3 regions of the Propionicimonas paludicola genome follow, and region 3 is predicted to be linked to each of the others. Evidence: predicted binding sites of a transcription regulator. Region 3 holds the regulator's gene; each other region holds the start of a gene.
The links. Region 3 encodes HrcA, which represses chaperone genes, less so after heat shock. Its sites were predicted from a motif close to TTGGCACTCGNNNNNNNCGAGTGCCAA; they were not measured.
Positions count from the first base shown of each region.

Region 1: a site for HrcA is predicted at 3,205-3,231, ahead of groL (chaperonin GroEL). Genes of this name have one in related genera too.
Region 2: a site for HrcA is predicted at 2,369-2,395, ahead of groES (co-chaperone GroES). Genes of this name have one in related genera too.

Region 1 is NZ_PDJC01000001.1:2,179,077-2,185,578, reverse strand. Features, by position in the region: gene ATK74_RS10165 (DedA family protein) at 1-71, shown strand, start outside; tRNA gene ATK74_RS10160 (tRNA-Thr) at 338-413, opposite strand; gene ATK74_RS10155 (nucleoside/nucleotide kinase family protein) at 488-1,003, opposite strand; gene manA (mannose-6-phosphate isomerase, class I) at 1,005-2,186, opposite strand; gene ATK74_RS10145 (DUF3263 domain-containing protein) at 2,375-2,659, shown strand; gene ATK74_RS10140 (hypothetical protein) at 2,669-3,136, opposite strand; gene groL (chaperonin GroEL) at 3,381-5,009, shown strand; gene ATK74_RS10130 (MFS transporter) at 5,204-6,502, shown strand, end outside.
Region 2 is NZ_PDJC01000001.1:319,692-326,193, forward strand. Features, by position in the region: gene cysS (cysteine--tRNA ligase) at 1-554, opposite strand, end outside; gene ATK74_RS01460 (GntR family transcriptional regulator) at 564-878, opposite strand; gene ATK74_RS01465 (DUF4032 domain-containing protein) at 920-2,293, opposite strand; gene groES (co-chaperone GroES) at 2,532-2,828, shown strand; gene groL (chaperonin GroEL) at 2,838-4,442, shown strand; gene ATK74_RS01480 (ABC transporter ATP-binding protein) at 4,578-5,546, shown strand; gene ATK74_RS01485 (ABC transporter permease) at 5,543-6,502, shown strand, end outside.
Region 3 is NZ_PDJC01000001.1:753,686-760,187, forward strand. Features, by position in the region: gene ATK74_RS03335 (ABC transporter ATP-binding protein) at 1-461, shown strand, start outside; gene ATK74_RS03340 (DUF3097 domain-containing protein) at 529-1,353, shown strand; gene ATK74_RS03345 (inositol monophosphatase family protein) at 1,465-2,220, shown strand; gene ATK74_RS15275 (DUF5302 family protein) at 2,288-2,464, shown strand; gene ATK74_RS03350 (MBL fold metallo-hydrolase) at 2,461-3,312, opposite strand; gene hrcA (heat-inducible transcriptional repressor HrcA) at 3,446-4,462, shown strand; gene dnaJ (molecular chaperone DnaJ) at 4,466-5,632, shown strand; gene ATK74_RS03365 (16S rRNA (uracil(1498)-N(3))-methyltransferase) at 5,629-6,363, shown strand; gene tgt (tRNA guanosine(34) transglycosylase Tgt) at 6,356-6,502, shown strand, end outside.

The DNA of each region.
Region 1 (6,502 bases), 1.4 Mb from region 3:
GAGCGGTTCTGGTCGGCACCATCGTCATGGTCTACCGGCAGCAGCAGCAGAGCCGGAAGGCCGCGGGCTGAGCCCGGCGGACGACTCTTCCCGCGACACCCGGTCTCATCCGCAGTAACGCCACCCGAGCAGGCATTACGCTCGGCTCACGGCGGGGCACCCCACAAGCTGGCTGAGACCTTCATTTCGGACCTTCGGGTTCGGGAGCCACTCGAGTCGAGGAAGGTCGACGTCAGAACCCACCCTCCGGTGAGCGGGTGCCTGTCGATCGATCCCCCAACCTCCCTGGGCAGGCATTGCAGTTCCCGGAGGGTGGGTCTGGGTGAGTCAGCGGGGATGGAGCCTCCGACAGGAATCGAACCCGCGACCGTCCGCTTACAAGGCGGGTGCTCTACCAACTGAGCTACGGAGGCAATAGGGCCAGCGCCCGGCCTCATTGTGCCGGTTGCCGGACGCGCCTGTCGAAAACTGTGGCCGGGCTCCTCGCTCAGCCGGGCAGCACCAGGTCAGCCAGCAGCCAGGGACGGTGGTCCTGCCAGTGGGCGACTTCCTGGGCCGCCCATTCGTCCCAGTGGCTGGCGAAGACCGCACCATCGCGGGCCAGGGCGCGGCGCCGGCGCAGCGGCTCGTCCAACTCCATCCAGATGGCCAGGTTGGCCACGGCCCGACTGGCCTCGGTGAGAGCCCCGCACCCCTCGACCACCAGAGGCAGGGAGCGGTTCAGGCTGCGCCGTGGCCCGGGACGTCCGTGCGCCCAGTCCCAGGTGGTGAAGCCGCTCCCGGTGATCAGCCGCGGCACCAGGGCCGAGCCACGGGCCAGGCCCTGCCAGCCCGGGTACAGCTCGTCCAGGCCGACAACTTCCACCTTGCCCGGCCAGTCGTCGGCGATCTCGGCGGCCAGGGTGGTCTTGCCCGAGCCGGCTCCGCCGTCGATCAGGATCACCGGACGCGCGCTGGCCGATCGAAGCTCGGCCAGCTGGCGGCGCAGGCTCTGGGTCAGCACCTCAGTGGACGCCGGCGGCGGTCACGAAGACCAAGCCGTCCCCTTCGATGGTCGGGTTCTCCTCGGCACCCAGGAAGGCCGCCTCACCGGAGCCGAGCTCGAGAGCGGTGCCGTCGGCCTGCAGCCGGGCCGAGCCGCCCACCATCAGCAGCACTCGGGCCGAACCCAGGCCTGGGACCGGCGTGGGCAGCGGGCTGGTCCGAATCCGCCAGACGTCGAACTCGGGGCATTCGGTCGGGAAGTGCTCGACCCCGGGTGCCTCGGTGGTCGGGGTGACCCGAGTCGGGGTGATCGCTTCGAACTCGACAACCTTGACCAGTTCGCCGACGTCGACATGCTTGGCGGTCAGGCCGCCGCGAATCACGTTGTCGGAGTTGGCCATCACCTCGACCCCGGTGCCGGCCAGGTGGGCGTGCATTCGTCCGGCGGGGACGAAAGTGGCGTCGCCCGGCGCCAGCACCACTCGGTTCATCAGCAACGCGGCCAGGATGCCGGGATCGCCGGGGAACACCTCGTCCAACTCGATCACGGTACGGGCGAACTCGCCGAGTTCCCCAGGGGCGTCCTTGTGCTTCATGGCCGCCGCGCAGACCAGCTCGGACAACTCGGCGCGCTCGCCGCTCAGGCTGAGCACGTCCAAGAAGACCTCGGCCATGGCTGCCGGGCCTTTGCGCTCGGTGAGCGGCCCGATCACCGACGCCAGCTCGCTGCTGACCCCCAACTGATCGAACAGCCAGGCGGTGCGGGTCGGTTCCCGGAAGCCGTTCAGGCTGTGGAACTCCGACAAGGCGATGAGCATCTCCGGCTTGGGCCAGTCGTCGCGGTAGGTGCGCTCGGGCGCATCCAGGGCGATCCCGGCGGCGTTCTCACGGGCGAAGCCTTCTACGGCCTGGGCTCGGGACGGGTGCGCCTGCAGGGACAGGGCATGCCGGGCCGACAGCACCTTGACCAGGAAGGGCAGTTGCTCGCCGAACTCGTCCCGGCTCTTGGCGCCAAGCAGTTCGGGCTGTTCGTCCAGCACCTCATCGAGCCGCCGACCTTCGACGGTGGCCGGGCCCAATGGGTGTGCTCCCAGCCAGTACTCGGCGACCGGCTGACCGTTGGGAGCGACGCCGAGCAAGTTCGGGATCGCGTCGGTCGTGCCCCAGGCATAGTGCTGGATCGCGCCGTTCAGCCGCTGCATGGGGGCCTTCCTTCGCTTCTGGGAGGTGGCTCTGACCGAGCCTCAAATGAGTCTAGCCAAGCTGTACTGGCAGAGCCCGGGTCGGCGGGCGGGTTGTCCGGGTATCGACCGGACCCGCCTGGACGAGACGTCCGATCAGTGTCTCCGAGCGAATGACATCGGTGTGATTCACGGTCTAGAATCGACGCATGGCCGAACCGATGCTGATCGCTCCCGCTGAGCTGAACGAGCAGCAGGCTGCCCTCCTCGACTTCGAAAAGCAGTGGTGGGCGCTGCCGGGCTCCAAGGAGACCGAGATCAGGGAACGGTTCGACATCTCGCCGACGCGCTACTATCAGCTGCTCAACTCGCTGATCGACTCCGACGTGGCGCTGGCTCACGATCCCTTGCTGGTCAAGCGGCTCCGCCGCCAGCGGGCTACCCGGCAGAAGGAGCGCACTGCGCGCCGGCTGGGTGTCAGCCTGCACAGCTGAGCGCGACTGTTACTTCGCTCCGCGCAGCGCGGACCTGATCCGACGCAGTCCGGCATTGTTGCGGGGGAGTTCCGGATAGCCCCCGCGAGTCAGCCCCGCCGAACTCTCGAAGAAGTTGGCCGAGGCCGGATGGCCGGTGCGCAGCCACGACCAGGCCGAAGCCAAGCCGTAGCCGACCAGGAATGGCAGGCCCAGGCAGTAGCACCATTGCCAGGCATGGACGGCCTCGTGGGCGGTGGTTCCCGGACGTTGCTGTTCGAGTTCGTCCAGCCGCCGGCCCGGCACGATGATCACATTGCCCACGGTGAAGGCGCCGGCCTTCGGCACGCCCGGCCGATAATGCTCGGCCAGCACCAGGCCGTCCGGACCACCGCTGAGTCGGGCTCGACCGGCCAGGGCGATCAGGAGCCCGAGCGGGGTGGAGAGGTTGACCAGGTTCGCAGTGGCCCGCAGGGCTGAGGTGGCGGTGACGGGCACCGTCCCATTGTGCCTGCCGCGGGCGGTCCGAACCGGTGCGGAACCGTCCTCTTCGGCGGGTCCAGACGTTTGCACTCTCTAGGTGTGAGTGCTAAACATGTATTAGCACTCTCGTCGTGAGAGTGCCATTGTCTAGCTCGATGAGATCCACTGGATCGTCCGTCGCGGGCATCGAAGCGACCAAGACCTGGAAGTTCACCAGTGGGGCCTAGCCCCCGAGACGTCGAAGGATTGCCGAACAGACATGGCGAAACTGATTGAGTTTAATGTCGAGGCGCGCCGCGGCCTGGAGCGTGGGATGAACACCCTCGCCGACGCCGTGCGAGTGACCCTCGGCCCCAAGGGCCGCAATGTGGTCCTGGAGAAGAAGTGGGGCGCCCCCACGATCACCAACGACGGCGTTTCGATCGCCAAGGAGATCGAGCTGGAGGACCCCTACGAGAAGATCGGCGCCGAGCTGGTCAAGGAGGTCGCCAAGAAGACCGACGACGTCGCCGGTGATGGCACCACCACCGCGACCGTGATCGCTCAGGCGATGGTCCGCGAGGGCCTGCGTAACGTCACCGCCGGCGCCAACCCGATGGGCCTGAAGAAGGGCATCGAGAAGGCCGTCGCCGCCATCGTTGCCGAGCTGGGCAACCAGGCCATCGAGATCGAGACCCGTGAGCAGATCGCTGCCACCGCGTCCATCTCTGCCGCCGACACCACCGTGGGCGAGATCATCGCCGAGGCCATGGACAAGGTCGGCAAGGAGGGTGTGATCACCGTCGAGGAGTCGAACACCTTCGGCCTCGACCTCGAGCTCACCGAGGGCATGCGGTTCGACAAGGGCTTCATCTCGCCGTACTTCGTCACCGACGCCGAGCGGATGGAGGCCGTCCTGGACGACCCCTACATCCTGATCGTCAACTCCAAGGTCTCCAACCTGCGCGACCTGCTGCCGCTGCTGGAGAAGGTCGTCCAGTCCGGCAAGCCGCTGCTCGTCGTGGCCGAGGACACCGACGGCGAGGCGCTGGCCGGTCTGATCGTCAACAAGATCAAGGGCACCTTCAAGTCCGTGGCCGTCAAGGCTCCGGGCTTCGGTGACCGCCGCAAGGCCATGCTGGGCGACATCGCCATCCTGACCGGTGGCCAGGTCGTCTCCGAGGAGGTCGGCCTGAAGCTGGACGCCGTCACCCTCGACCTGCTCGGCCGGGCCCGCTCGGTCAAGGTGACCAAGGACGAGACCATCATCATCGACGGTGCCGGCGACGCCGAGCAGATCGCCGGTCGGGTGGCTCAGATCCGTCGCGAGATCGAGAACTCCGACTCCGACTACGACCGCGAGAAGCTGCAGGAGCGGCTGGCCAAGCTGGCCGGCGGCGTTGCCGTGATCAAGGTCGGCGCGGCCACCGAGGTCGAGCTCAAGGAGCGCAAGCACCGCATTGAGGACGCCGTCCGCAACGCCAAGGCTGCGGTCGAGGAGGGCATCGTCCCCGGTGGTGGCGTCGCGCTGCTCCAGGCTGCCGCCATCGCCAAGGTTGCCGTCGAGTCGCTGGTCGGCGACGAGGCGACCGGTGCGCAGATCGTGTTCACCGCCTGCTCAGCTCCGCTGAAGCAGATCGCCATCAACGCCGGCCTCGAGGGCGGCGTGGTGGCCGAGAAGGTGGCCAACCTGCCTGCCGGCGAGGGTCTCAACGCGGCCACCGGCGAGTACGTGAAGATGGTCGAGTCGGGCATCATCGACCCGGCCAAGGTGACCCGTTCCGCACTGCAGAACGCGGCCTCCATCGCGGCGCTGTTCCTGACCACCGAAGCGGTCATCGCCGACAAGCCGGAGAAGACCCCGGCCATGCCGGCCGGCGACGGCGGCATGGGCGGCATGGACTTCTGATCCCTCCTCGGCACACGCGCCGAGAGGATCAGGACTGATCCATCGCAGTACCTCAGCAGGGCCGGTCACCTTCGGGTGGCCGGCCCTGCTGCATCTGTCATAGGTACGCATCGCCCCGCGGAAAAGGGGACAGTTCCCTTTCCTGTGGCGTCCGCGGTGGGAATGATCTGCTCGGACCTGTCGTTGGAGACCAGGTGAGTAGCGAAAGAGGCACGACGGTCGGGTTCCGCTCCGAGCGAGGGGCGGTGCTGCTGGCGTTGATGCTGGCTACCGGGCTGATCGCCATCGACGCCACCATCCTGGCCACCGCGGTCCCGTCCGTGGTCGCCGAACTGGGGGAGTTCAACCAGTTCCCCTGGCTGTTCTCGGTCTACCTGCTGGCCCAGGCGGTCTCGGTGCCGATCTACGCCAAGCTGGCCGACACGATCGGACGCAAGCCGGTGATCCTGGTCGGAGTCGGGCTCTTTCTGATCGGCTCGGTGCTGGCCGGTTTCGCGTGGAGCATGTCCGCGCTGATCGGCTTCCGGGTGTTGCAGGGCTTGGGTGCCGGGGCAGTCTCACCGATGGCCATGACCATCGTCGGTGACATCTACACCGTGGCCGAGCGGGCCCTGGTGCAGGGCTACATTGCCAGCGTCTGGGCGATCTCCTCGGTGGTGGGACCGGCACTGGGCGGCCTGTTCTCCCAGTTCGTCTCGTGGCGCTGGATCTTCTTCGTGAACGTCCCGCTGTGCCTGATCGCCGGCTGGGCGCTGGTTCGCTCCTATCGGGAGACCATCGTGCGCCGCCGGCATCAGATCGACTTCGCCGGCGCCGGCCTGCTCACCGTGGGCCTGACCGCGCTGATCCTGGCCCTGCTCGAGGGCGGCAACGCCTGGGCCTGGGTGTCTTGGCCGAGCCTGGCCAGCTTCGGGATCGGCATCGCTTCACTGGCGGTGTTCCCGCTGGTCGAGCGGCGGGCCGCCGAGCCGATCCTGGAACTGTCGATCCTGACCCGGCCGCTGATTCTCACCACCACGCTGATCTCGTTGGGGATCGGCGCGCTGATGATCGGGATCACCAGCTTCGTCCCGACCTACCTGGAGAACGCGCTCGGCGCCGTCCCGCTGGTGTCGGGGATCGCGGTCGCCGCATTGACCCTCGGCTGGCCGCTGGCCGCCGCACAGTCCGGACGGATGTACCTGCGCTACGGCTACCGGACCACGGTGGTGATCGGCGGGGCCATCGCCCTGGTCGGCGCGGTGGCACTGGCCATCAGCGGTCCCTGGCCGAGCGTCTGGACGGTGGCCATCATCGCCTTCGTGATCGGCTTCGGGCTGGGCTGGACGGCCGCGCCGTCGCTGATCGCGGCCCAGGCCTCGGTGGGCTGGGACGAGCGGGGCGTCGTCACCGGGGTCAACGTCTTCGCCCGGTCGGCGGGCAGCGCGGTCGGGGTGGCCGTCTTCGGAGCCATCGCCAACCAGGTGATCGCTTCCGGTCGAGGCGAGCACGAC
Region 2 (6,502 bases), 430 kb from region 3:
AGCGCGAAGTCTCGCGGATCGCGCTTGCCGCGCGGGTCGGCGTCCTCTGCTGGCGACATGTCATCGATCTTCATCCCGGACAGCTCGCCGTAGCTGGGCCAGGAGCGCACATCGAAGTAGACATCACCGGACTCGTCCTCGGCGGCGTAGGCGTGGCCCCGCTCGATCAGGGTGGCCATCAGCTCGATCATCTCGGGGACGTGGCCGGTGGCGCGCGGCTCGTAGGTCGGCGGACGGACCCCGAGGGCGCGGAACGCATCGTGGAAAGCCGCCTCGAACAGGAAGGCGTGCGCCCACCACGGACGACCGGCCGCCTCGGCCTTGGCCAGGATCTTGTCGTCGATGTCGGTGACGTTGGTGAGCATGGTGACCTGGTAGCCGCTCACCTCCAGCCAGCGGCGCAGGACGTCGAAGTTGACTTCCTTCCGCACATGGCCCAGGTGGGGAGCTGACTGCACCGTGGCGCCACAGCAGTAGATCGAGACCTCGCCGGGAACCAGCGGGACAAACTCGACCACCTCGCGTCGGGCGGTATCAAATAGGTGCAGACTCACTGCAGCAGTCTATCGACCGCCGGCACCGCCCAGGCTGCGCTCCACCAGGGCCAGCGCTTCGGCGGGGCTGAGGCCCAGTTCCCGGGTCCGCCGGACGTACTCGGCGGCGGCTTTGCGGGCGCTGGCGGCGGCACCGTCCCCGCTGACGAAGGTGCCAGCCCGGCCCCGGGTGTCGATCAGTCCGGCGGCTTCCAGCTCGCGGTAGGCCTTGGCCACGGTGTTGGGGGCCAGTCCGAGCTGGTCGGCCAAGGCCCGGACCGTCGGCAGCCGAGTTCCGGCAGCCAGCTCGCCGGCCGCGATCTGCTCGGTCAGCTGCCGTTTCACCTGGTCGAAGGGTGGTTCGGCAGAACCGGACTCGATCCGGATCATCCGCGTTTGCGGGCTCGAAGCGCGTCGATGTCGAGGAAGCCCTGCGGGGTCACCGGGTCACCGGCCGCCGCGGCTTCCTCCCAAGGATCGACCGGCATCGGGCCCTCGTCGTCGATGAAGCCCTGGGACGGGTCGTAGGGGTTGGCCAGCTGGCGTCCGTCGACCGGTCGGGTGTCCGACATGGCCTCGTCCGGCAGCGCCCGCAGCACGTCGTTGATGTAGCCGTGGGTGGCCTCCAGCAGCGGCACCTCGCGTTGCGCGCGCTGGGAGGCGTACCAGCGGTAGTCGAGCACCTCGTGGTAGATCTGCGCCGCATCCCGCTTCCCGCGCAGGTCGGACGGCACCGCGGAGGTCACCGGCTGGAAGCACTGGGTCAACCACTCGTGGGCCACCACGGCCTCGTCCATGTGTCCCTGGTTGGAGCGGGCCCGGAAGGTGTCCAGATCGTTGAGCAGGCGGCGGGCCTGGTTCTCTTCGACGTCCAAGCCGGTCAGCCGGAGCAGTCGCCGGGTGTGGTGGCCGGCGTCGACGACCTTGGGCTGGATCCGGATCCGGGAGCCGTCCTCGATGGTGTCGATGGCCAACTCGGCCACGTCGAAGCCCAGCGCGTTCAGTCGGCGGACCCGCTTCTCGATCCGGAACACCTCCTGGTCGGAGAACTCCTCGGCCCCGGTCAGCTCGGCCCACAGTTCGCGGTACCTTGCCAGGATCGAATCGACCAGCCGTTGCGGGTTCAGCGACTCGTCCAGCAGGCCGCCGGCCTCCAGGTCGCAGAACTCGCCGAACAGGTTGGTGGTGGCGATCATCAGGTCGTGCTCGCGCTGACCCTTGGTCAAGGTGTCATGCATCTCGGCGGTCTCGGCGTCGACCAGGTAGGCGGCGAACTCACCGGCGTCGCGCCGGAACAGCACGTTGGACAGCGAGACGTCGCCCCACAGGAAGCCGACCAGGTGCAGGCGAGCCAGCAGCAGCACCATGGCGTCCAGCAGGCGTCCGACGGTTTCGGGGCGGACGCCCTGGGCGAACAGCGAGCGGTAGGGCAGCGAGAACTCCAGGTGCCGAGTGATCAGCACCGGGTCCAGCGGCTCACCGTCCGGGCCGACCCGTCCGGTGACCACAGCCAGCGGCTCGACGGCCGGAGTGTTCGTCCGGTGCAGATCGGTGAGCATGCGGTACTCGTGGATGGCCAGTGCCTCGAGCACTTCCTTGGCCGCGTACACCGAGTTGCCCACCTTGATGAAGCGGACGACGTGGCGGGAGATGCCACGGGGGAGTGCGACCAGGTACTCCGGCGGCCACTCGGCCAGCGGCACCTCCCACGGCAGCGGAATCAGCCGTGAGTCGGGGCGCGAAGACAGAAACCGAGGCACAGTTCAGTTTCGCACAAGCCGCCGCCGCACCCGCACCGAGCCGGGCCTGCCGCGCCGGGACACCCTGCGCAGCGATTGGCACTCGGCTTGATCGAGTGCTAAGGGCGGTATACATTCGCTGTTAGCACTCTCGGTGTGAGGGTGCCAATCAGCCTACGGCGGCACCGCGACGACGCCGGGGGCTCGGAACACCTGACCCTGATGGGCCGAAAGGCCCGCGCAACGAAAGGTTTTTGACGTGGCAGTCACGATCAAGCCGCTGGAGGACCGGATCCTCGTTCAGCCGCTGGAAGCCGAGCAGACCACCGCTTCCGGGCTGGTCATCCCCGATACCGCCAAGGAGAAGCCCCAGGAGGGCAAGGTGCTCGCCACCGGCCCCGGGCGCATCGACGACAACGGCAACCGCGTCCCGCTGGACGTCGCTGAGGGCGACATCGTCATCTTCAGCAAGTACGGCGGCACCGAGGTCAAGTACAACGGCCAGGAGTACCTGCTGCTGAACGCCCGCGACATCCTCGCTGTCGTCACCAAGTAAGGACTCCACATGCCGAAGATTCTTCAGTTTGACGAGGACGCCCGCCGCTCGCTCGAGCGTGGTGTGGACATCCTCGCCAACACCGTCAAGGTGACGCTCGGCCCCAAGGGCCGCTACGTCGTCCTGGACAAGAAGTGGGGCGCTCCGACCATCACCAACGACGGTGTCACCGTCGCCAAGGAGGTGGAGCTCTCCGATCCGTTCGAGAACCTGGGCGCTCAGCTGGCCAAGGAAGTCGCCACCAAGACCAATGATGTGGCCGGCGACGGCACCACCACGGCCACCGTGCTGGCGCAGGCCCTGGTCCACGAGGGGCTGCGCGCGGTTGCATCCGGCGCCAACCCGATCGCCCTGAAGCGGGGCATCGAGAAGGCCACCGAGGCCATCGCCACCGAGCTCCGGCGGATCGCCCGCGATGTCGAGACCACGGCCGACATGGCCAACGTCGCGACCATCTCCGCTCGTGACGAGCAGATCGGCGCCCTGATCGCCGATGCCTTCGACAAGGTCGGCAAGGACGGTGTGATCACCGTCGACGAGTCGAACACCTTCGGCACCGAGCTGGAGTTCACCGAGGGCATGCAGTTCGACAAGGGCTACCTGTCGCCGTACTTCGTCACCGATCCGGAGCGGATGGAAGCCGTCCTGGACGACCCGTACATCCTGATCAACCAGGGCAAGATCTCCTCGATGGCCGAGCTGCTGCCGGTCCTGGAGAAGGTCATCGCCGCTGGCGGCACCCTGTTCGTGGTGGCCGAGGACGTCGAGGGTGAGGCTCTGAGCACCCTGGTCGTCAACAAGATCAAGGGCACCTTCACCTCGCTCGCGGTCAAGGCTCCGGCCTTCGGCGATCGCCGCAAGGCGATGCTGGAGGACATCGCGATCCTCACCGGCGGCAAGGTGATCGCTCCCGAGGTCGGCCTCAAGCTCGATCAGATCGGGCTGGACGTGCTGGGCCGGGCCCGTCGCGTCGTGGTCACCAAGGACAACACCACGATCGTCGAGGGTGCCGGTGCTCCGGCCGACGTCGCCGGTCGGGTGGCTCAGCTGCGGGCCGAGATCGAGAACACCGAGTCCGACTGGGATCGCGAGAAGCTCTCCGAGCGGGTCGCGAAGCTGGCCGGCGGGGTGTGTGTGATCAAGGTCGGCGCCGCCACCGAGGTGGAGCTGAAGGAGACCAAGCACCGCATCGAGGACGCCGTTTCGGCTACTCGTGCGGCCATCGAAGAGGGCATCGTCCCCGGCGGTGGCTCCGCGCTGGTGCACGCCGCCAAGGTGCTGGCTGACGGCCTGGGCCTGGTGGGCGACGAGAAGACCGGTGTGGCCATCGTGGCCAAGGCGGTCGTCGAGCCGCTGCGCTGGATCGCCGAGAACGGTGGCGAGCCCGGCCTGGTGGTCGTCTCCAAGGTCGCCGAGATGGAGCCCGGTCAGGGCTACAACGGCGCCACCAACACCTACGGCGACCTGGTCGCCCAGGGTGTAATCGACCCGGTCAAGGTCACCCGCTCCGCGCTGGCCAATGCCGCTTCGATCGCCGCCTTGCTGCTCACCACCGAGACTGCGGTGGTCGACAAGCCGGCTGATGACGACGACGAGGCTGGCCACAGCCACTGAGTGAGTTCGCCACAAGCGGGCCTCCACCTACCGGTGGGGGCCCGCTTTGCGTCGTAGGCCACCTCGTCCCAGGGGATGACCGAGTCTGCCGATCAGGATGATGTCGCCGCGGTCCGGGCTTCCTAGGCTCGGGCCATGACCATAGAAGAGTTGGCACCGGCGCAGCCGCCTCGCGCGGTGCCGCCGGGAATCGAGGCCCACGGGCTGCGGCGGTGGTTCGGCGATGTGCACGCCGTGGACGGGGTCAGCTTCGAGGCCCCAGCCGGTGCGGTGACCGCCCTGATCGGCCCCAACGGCTCGGGCAAGACCACCTTGCTGCTGTTGCTGGCCGGACTGCTGGCTCCCGACGACGGACGGGCCATGGTGGCCGGCCACGACCTGGGCACCGAGTCGCTGGCGGCGCGGGCAGCGACCGGCTGGATGCCGGACAGCTTCGGCACCTGGGACGCGCTGACCTGCACCGAGATCCTGACCGCGTTCGCGCACGCCTACGCCATCGATCGGCGGGTGGCGGCCACTCCGGCGAAGGTGGCCGACCTGCTGGCGCGGGTCCACCTCGACGAGTTCGCCCAGCGGCCGGCTCGGGTGCTCAGCCGCGGCCAGAAGCAGCGGCTCGGCCTGGCCCGGGCGCTGATCCACGATCCGCAGGTGCTGCTGCTGGACGAGCCGGCCTCCGGGCTGGACCCGCGCTCCCGAATCGAACTGCGCGACCTGCTGCGCGAGCTGGCGGCCGAGGGCAAGACCGTGCTGGTCTCCAGCCACGTCCTGTCCGAGCTGGAGGAGGTCTACGACCACGCGGTGTTCCTGTCCAAGGGACGCACGGTCGACGTGGCCGCCTCCGCCCAGGCGTCCGCGCCGACCATGCGTGGTTGGCGACTGGAGGCGCTGGATCCCGCCGGCTTGCGCACCTACCTCGACTCGATCGCCGTCCCCTGGACCCAGGGCAGCTCGGCCGGCGAGGTTGTGGTGTCCCTGGCCGGCTATGACTCGGCAGCCGATCTGGCCCGCTCGGCGATCAGTGCCGGCGTGAGCCTGCACACCATCGCCCCGATCGCCGGACGCCTGGAGCAGACCTACCTGGCCTTGAACGAGGAGCGGATATGAACACCTGGCAGTTGACCTGGAACGGCATCCGCACCGTCACCGGTCTGGAGTTGCGGCAGCGGATCCGATCCAAGCGATGGATCTGGGTGCTGGCGCTGTGGTTCGTGGTGATCGGCGCGGTGACCTGGCTGATTCTGGCCGCGGTGCCGATGCTGCTGGGCTTCAACTCACCGGGCGAACATGGTCCTGGGGCTGGGCCGCTGGCCTTCGGCACGATCACCTTCTTCGTGCTCGGCATGGGGCTGATCATCGCGCCGGCCTTCACTGCCACCTCGATCAACGGTGACCGATCGGCGGGCACCCTCGCGCTCCTCCAGGCCACCCGGTTGAGCGCCCTGGAGATCGCGCTGGGCAAGTTGATCGCCGCCTGGCTGACCGCAGCGTTGTTCCTGGTGGTCGCGCTGCCGTTCATCGCGTTGTCGATGATCTGGGGCGACATCTCGATCGTCCAGGTGCTAGTCACCTTCGTTGTGGTCTTCGCCGAGGTCGCCGTGATCTGCGCCATCGGGATCGGCTGGTCGGCGCTGCTGAACCGGACGGCCATGTCAACGATGATGACCTATCTGAGCGTGGTCTTCCTGACCGTGATCAGCCTGATCATCATGGCGCTGCTGGCACCGCTGGTGATCCGGGATGAGCCGGTCCGAGTGTGGGGGTTGCCGCCGACCGTCCAGGCTGAGTACGACGCCCAGACCGAGAAGTTCTGGAATGAGAACCCGGACGCCACCTACGGCCCGCTGCCGCCGGTCGCCCAATGCGCCTGGTACGACGGTGAGCAGCGAGTGCCCCATCTGGACCGGATCTGGTGGATCAGTGTGGCCAACCCGTTCGTGATCGTTGCCGATGCGGCCCCGCTACCACCGGCCGCCACCAAGGATCTCGGCGACTACGCCAACCGCTCCTCCGACCCGCTGGCCCTGATCCGTTACGGCATCCGCAGGATGGCCCAACCGGAG
Region 3 (6,502 bases):
AGGGTCGGCGACTGTTCCGGCAGATGTCGGTGGAGGACAACCTCAGGCTGGGTGCCTTCTCCCGCAAGGACACCTCGAAGATCCGCTCGGATATGGATCGGATCTTCGACCTCTTCCCGGTGCTCGGTGAGCGCCGTTCAGAGGCGGCCGGTCTGTTCTCCGGCGGTGAGCAGCAGATGCTGGCCATCGGCCGGGCCATGATGAGCCGGCCCAAGCTCCTGATGTTGGACGAGCCGTCCATGGGGCTGAGCCCGATCATGACCCAGACGATCATGCGGACCATCTCCGAGCTCCAGGCCGACGGAGTGACCATCCTGCTGGTCGAGCAGAACGCCCAGGCGGCACTGTCACTGGCCGACCGTGGCTACGTGCTCGAGGTCGGTCACATCATGTTCAGCGACACCGGGGCGGCCCTGCTCGGCGACGACCGGGTCCGCAAGGCCTACCTCGGCGCTGACTGAGCACGACCATCGGACGCGCCGGACCGGGCTGACCGGCCGGCGCGTTCGTGCGTCCTAGGGTGGTTTGGTGCGCTACTCCGACGACGTCCTTTCCCCCGGCTGGCGCCACGCCGACAAGCCGAAGACCGTCGACGTGACGGTGAGCGTGGGGATGGTGGTCGAGGAACCGACCTCCGGCTTCTGCGGCGCCGTGGTCCGCTGGGAGAACGGCCTGGTCGTGCTGGAGGACCGCAAGGGTGCCCGGCGCAGCTTCGAGTTCGGCCCCGGCTTCTGGCTGGACGGACGTCCGGTCGCGCTGCGACAGCCGGTGGCCACTCGTCCCAGTGCGCCGACCCACACCGCTTCCGGCTCCCGGGTCGGCCCGTCCGAACCGGCCAAGGTGGCCGCCGCCTCGCGGATCTACGTCGAGGGGCGCCACGACGCCGAACTCGTCGAAAAGATCTGGGGGGACGACCTGCGTCACGTCGGGGTGGTGGTCGAGCCGCTGGGCGGGATCAACGACCTGCCGGCCATCGTTACCGAGTTCGCCCCGGGGCCGGGACGGCGCCTGGGAGTGCTGGTCGATCACCTGGTCACCGGGTCCAAGGAGTCCCGGATCGTGGCTGAGATCTCGTCCGACTTCGTCCTGGTCACCGGACACCCGTTCGTCGACATCTGGGCCGCGGTGCGTCCGCAACGACTCGGGCTGGAGCGGTGGCCGGATATCCCGCGTGACATCGAGTGGAAGGCCGGCGCGAGTGTCGCGCTGCGCCGCACTGCGAGAAACCCGGCCGAGATCGCCGCGACCTGGGCCTGGATTCTGGGACGGGTCCGCGACTGGCGGGATCTGGATCCGGCCTTGCCACGCGAAGTTGAGCGGCTGATCGACTTCGTCACCACAGATCTGGGATGAATCTGGACTATTGCGGAAAAACGGACGCCTGAGTTCGTTCGGTCCTGGCGTCACTAGCCTGACGTCGTTGTCGAGATCACGATCAGGAGTTCCGCTGTGCAGACTGACCAGGTGTCCGACCTCCTCTTTGAGGTGGCCGACCAGCTGATCATGCCGCGTTTCGGCGCCCTGGACAGCTCCGACATTTCCGAGAAGCAGCCCGGTGACCTGGTCACCGTGGCCGATCGTGAGGCCGAAGTCGAGCTTGGCCGTCGGCTCTGCGAGGGCGACTCGGACGCGTTGATCGTCGGCGAAGAGGGCGTCTTCAGCGACCCGCGCTGCTTGGACCTGCTCTCCCGGGTGGCGCATGCCTGGGTGATCGACCCGATCGACGGCACCCGCAACTTCGCCCGCGGCAAGCCCGACTTCGCCGTGATGCTGGCCGAGACCCGGTTCGGCGAGACCGTCCGGGGCTGGATCTGGCAGCCGGCTCATCAGAAGCTCTACGTGGCCGAGCTCGGTGCTGGGGTGACCTGCAACGGCGAGCCGCTGCCCACCATCCCGGCCTCGCCGCGGACGGTGCCGCTGGGCGCCACCTACCTGCCGGTGCCCGGAGAGGAATGGGCCGAGGTCAAGGTGATCCGCTCCTGGGGCTCCTGCGGGATCGACTACCCCAAGCTGATCACCGGCGCCGTGGACTTCCTCAGCTACCGCTCGATGTTCCCCTGGGACCATCTGGCCGGCGCCCTGATGCTCACCGAGCTGGGCGGACGGATCGCCACCGACACCGGCGAGGAGTACGGCGCCGGAGTGATCGGACGGCGGCTGCTGGCCGCGGCCACCCCGCAACTGTGGATCGCCACCAGGGACGGTCTGTTCGGCGAGTGAGGTCGACCCGGCTGGCTTATGGCGGGCTGGTTGTCGATACTGGAACAGAACCTCGACAGGAGAGCCGATGACCGAGCAAGGCAATGAGGACCTGAAGGCCCAGATGCTGGCTGCGCTGGCTCGCAAGCAGGGCGTGGTCGACGGAGTGCAGGGCCAGCGTCACCAGAAGGAGAAGGGCCCCGCCGAGCGCGGACGCCAGGGCGGTGGCGGCATGTTCCGGCGCAAGGCCGGAGGCGGCGGCTAGGACAGGGGCTTGGCCAGCGGCAGTTGCCGTAGCGGCACCACTCCGTGGCTGGCGAACTGGGCGTAGGCGGTGGGCAGCACTTCTCTGACGTACTGCTCCTCGTAGGGCCACTCGCCGGCCTCGTAGGCAGCCTCCACAGCGATGCCGCGCCCGATCACGTGTTCGACCTGTCCGTAGAACCCGGACAGTTCGGCGCGCTGCTTGAAGGACTCGAAGCGATCCATGGCCGGGCCGTGGCCGGGGATCACCATGGACTCCTCGCCGATCACGCCGAGAATACCGTCGATGGCGCTGGGCCACTCCTTCAGATGCGAGTCCGGACCGATGGCCGGGGGAGCTGAGCTTTCCAGCAGGTCGCCGGCGAAGACCACCGACACGTCCGGGACGAACACGGCCAGATCGCCGTCGGTGTGGCCGGGTCCGAAGTGCATGGCCTCGACCCGCCGTCCGCCGACGTCGATCACCTTGGCCAGGTGGAAGCCGTTGCGGGGCCGGACCAGGTCGGCCACATCCACCCCGAGCTTCGCGGCGGCGTCCGCAGCTTCAGGGCTGTCCAGCCGGTCGGCCACGCTGGCGTGCGCGTAGCTGGGCAGATCGACGAAGCCGGCCAGACCGAAAAGGTGGTCGTAGTGCCAGTGGGTGACCAGGACGCCGATCACCGGGACGCCCGCGGCGGCCTCTGCGGCAGCTCGGAGCGCCGTACCTTGCGCGGGGGACGAACCGGTGTCGATCACCAGGCAGCCGGTCTCACCGACGATCACCCCGAGGTTCACTCCAGCCGGTTCGGCTACCGCCACCAGGATTCCGGGGCGCAACTCTTCGAAATCGCCGAGGCTGAATGTGGTCATGGCATTCAGCCTAGGCGTTCGATCCGCGGGATGCCGAGGCGGGCTGCGCGCGGTGGACGTGCGACCGCTGGCGGCGGGCAGTAAGCTGGCACTCAACCATTGAGAGTGCCAACAGCTGACGGGAGGCCGAGCCATGTTGGACGAACGGAAGCTCACCATCCTGCGAGCGATCGTCACCGACTATGTCTCGATGCGGGAGCCGGTCGGCTCGCGCGCCCTGGTCGAGCGCTACTCGCTGGACGTCTCTCCGGCCACGGTCCGTAACGACATGGCCGTGCTCGAGGAAGAGGGCTACATCGCCCAGCCGCACACCAGCGCCGGGCGGATCCCGACCGACAAGGGCTATCGGCTGTTCGTCGATCGGCTCGGTCAGGTCAAGCCGCTGTCGGTGGCCGAGCGCAAGGCGATCGAGACCTTCATGGCCGGGGCCATCGACGTGGACGACATCGTCCGCCGGGCCGTCCGGCTGCTCGCCCAGATCACCCAGCAGGTCGCGATCGTGCAGTATCCGGCGCTGTCCAGCGCCACCGTCCGGCACATCGAGCTGGTTCCGCTCAGTGCTGATCGTGGGCTGCTGATCCTGGTCGATTCCACTGGCCGGGTGGACCAGCGTCCGATCGACCTGCTCGGCAGTTCGGTCGCGCAGGTGGCCGATCTCCGTGATCGGCTGAACGCCGAGCTGGTCGGGCTCAACCCGCGTCGGGCCGTGGAGCGGCTGACCCAGCTGCTTGACCGGCTTCCGGCCGAGCTGGAGACGATCGGACAACCGGTGATCGCCGTGCTGCTCGACCTGGTGGGCACTGATCCGTCCATGCAGGTGGCAGTGGCCGGTGTCCCGAACCTGACCCGGTTCTCCGACCAGTTCGACTCCACCATTCGTCCGGTGCTCGAGGCGCTGGAGGAACAAGTGGTGCTCTTGCGCTTGTTGGGCGAGGTAGGTTCGACCGCCGAGGTGAAGGTGCGGATCGGACACGAGAACAGCTATGAGCCGTTGCAGGCCACCTCTGTGGTGGCCAGCGGTTATGGCAGCAGCAATGACATCTGGGCGAACCTCGGGGTGGTCGGCCCGACCCGAATGGACTACCCGTCGACGATGGCCGCGGTGCGAGCAGTGGCTCGCTACATCGGCCGCTACTTGGTTGAAGGATGATGCGTGAGCGCTGATTACTACGAGGTGCTCGGAGTCCCGCGGGACGCCACTGCGGAGCAGATCAAGAAGGCCTACCGCAAGCTGGCGATGAAGTACCACCCGGACGTTGCTGAGGAACCGGACGCGGCGGACAAGTTCAAAGAGATCGGCGAGGCCTACGAGGTCCTGCACGACCCAAACAAGCGGGCCATGTACGACCGTGGCGGCAACCCGCTGGGCGGCGCCGGAGCCAACTTCGGTGGCTTCGGTGGGTTCAGCGGTGGTGGCTTCGACTTCACCAACCTGATGGACGCCATGTTCGGCGGCGCCACGGCGTCCCGGGGGCCGCGGTCGCGGGTCCGTCCGGGGCAGGACGCGCTGGTCGAGCTCAAGCTCACCTTGGCCGAGGCGGCCTTCGGGATCACCAAGCCGCTGAAGACCGACACCCAGGTGGTCTGCACCCGCTGCAACGGGGCCGGCACCAACTCCGGCACCGGCCCGGTGACCTGTTCCACCTGTCATGGCGCCGGCCAGGTGATGACCGTCCAGCGGTCGATCATCGGCGACATCCGGACCAGCCAGCCCTGCCCTGCCTGCCGTGGCTATGGCACGGTGATCGCCGATCCTTGTGGCGAATGTGCTGGTGAAGGCCGGGTCCGGGCGACCAGGACGATCAACGTCAAGATCCCGCCGGGCGTCGCCAGTGGCAACCGGGTGCACCTGGCCCACCAGGGTGAGGCCGGCCCCGGGGGCGGCCCGGCCGGTGACCTGTACGTCGAGCTCTCGGTGCAGCACCATGACGTGTTCACCCGCAACGGCGACGACCTGGAACTGGTCGTTGAGGTGCCGATGACGGCGGCCGCGCTGGGCACCACGGTCAGCGTGCAGACCCTGGAGGCCGAGCGGGACGATCTGGATCCGGCCGACGGCTCGGTCGAGGTGGTCATCCCGCCGGGCACCCAGTCGCACACCCGGATCGCCGTTCCCGGCCACGGCGTGCCCCGCCTGCAGCGCTCCGGTCGCGGCGATCTCGGCGTCACCTTCGTGGTCAAGACGCCCACCAAGCTGGACGAGAGCCAGCGCGAACTCCTTCGTCAACTGGCCGAAGTTCGCCAGGAGACCCAGCCCGAGGTGGCAGTATCCAAGCAGGGCAAAGGCGTCCTGGGCTGGCTGAAGGAGGCGTTCTCATGACCGAGCCGATGTTTTTGGCGGTGCTCGCCGACCCCGAGGTCGGGCAGGCGGTCTCGCTGGCCGGCGAGGAGAGCCGGCACGCCACTCAGGTGCGCCGGATCCGGGTCGGCGAGGTTGTCTTGATCAGTGACGGCGCCGGAACTGCGGTGCGCGGCCCGGTGACCGTCTCGGACAAGGCCGGCCTGACCATCAGCGTGGCCGAGGTGCTGCGCGAGCCGGTACGTCCGGTGCGTTACGTGGCTGTGCTGGCCCTGGCCAAGGGCGACCGGGCCGAGCTCGCCGTGGAGACGCTCACTGAGCTGGGCGTCGACGAGATCATCCCGTGGCCGGCCGAGCGTTCGGTGGTCCGCTGGGCTCCGGATCGAGTCGAGCGCGGCCTGACCCGGTGGCGCGCCACCGCGCGGGAGGCGGCCAAGCAGAGCCGCCGGTTCCGGGTGCCGACTGTGACGGTCCCGGCCACCACGGCTGAACTCGTCCAGCGGATCGAGCAGACCCCGCTGGCCCTGGTCCTGCATGAGGCTGCCGAGGAGCACCTGGCCACGCTTGCGATCCCCACCAGCGGCGAGGTGATGTTCATCGTCGGGCCCGAAGGCGGTCTGACCGATGATGAGGTGGCCGAGTTCGTGGCCGCCGGCGCGAAGTCGGTGCTGATCTCGGACGCGGTGCTGCGCACCTCCAGCGCCGGCGTGGTGGCGTTGGCGCAGCTGCAAGCTCTGGCGGCTCGTGGCTGACTTCGGCTTCACCGTCGGCACCGTCCTGGACAACGGACTGGGCCGCACCGGGGTGATCAACACCCCGCACGGACCGATCAAGACTCCCGCGTTCATCGCGGTCGGCACCAAGGCCACAGTGAAGGCCGTCCTGCCCGAG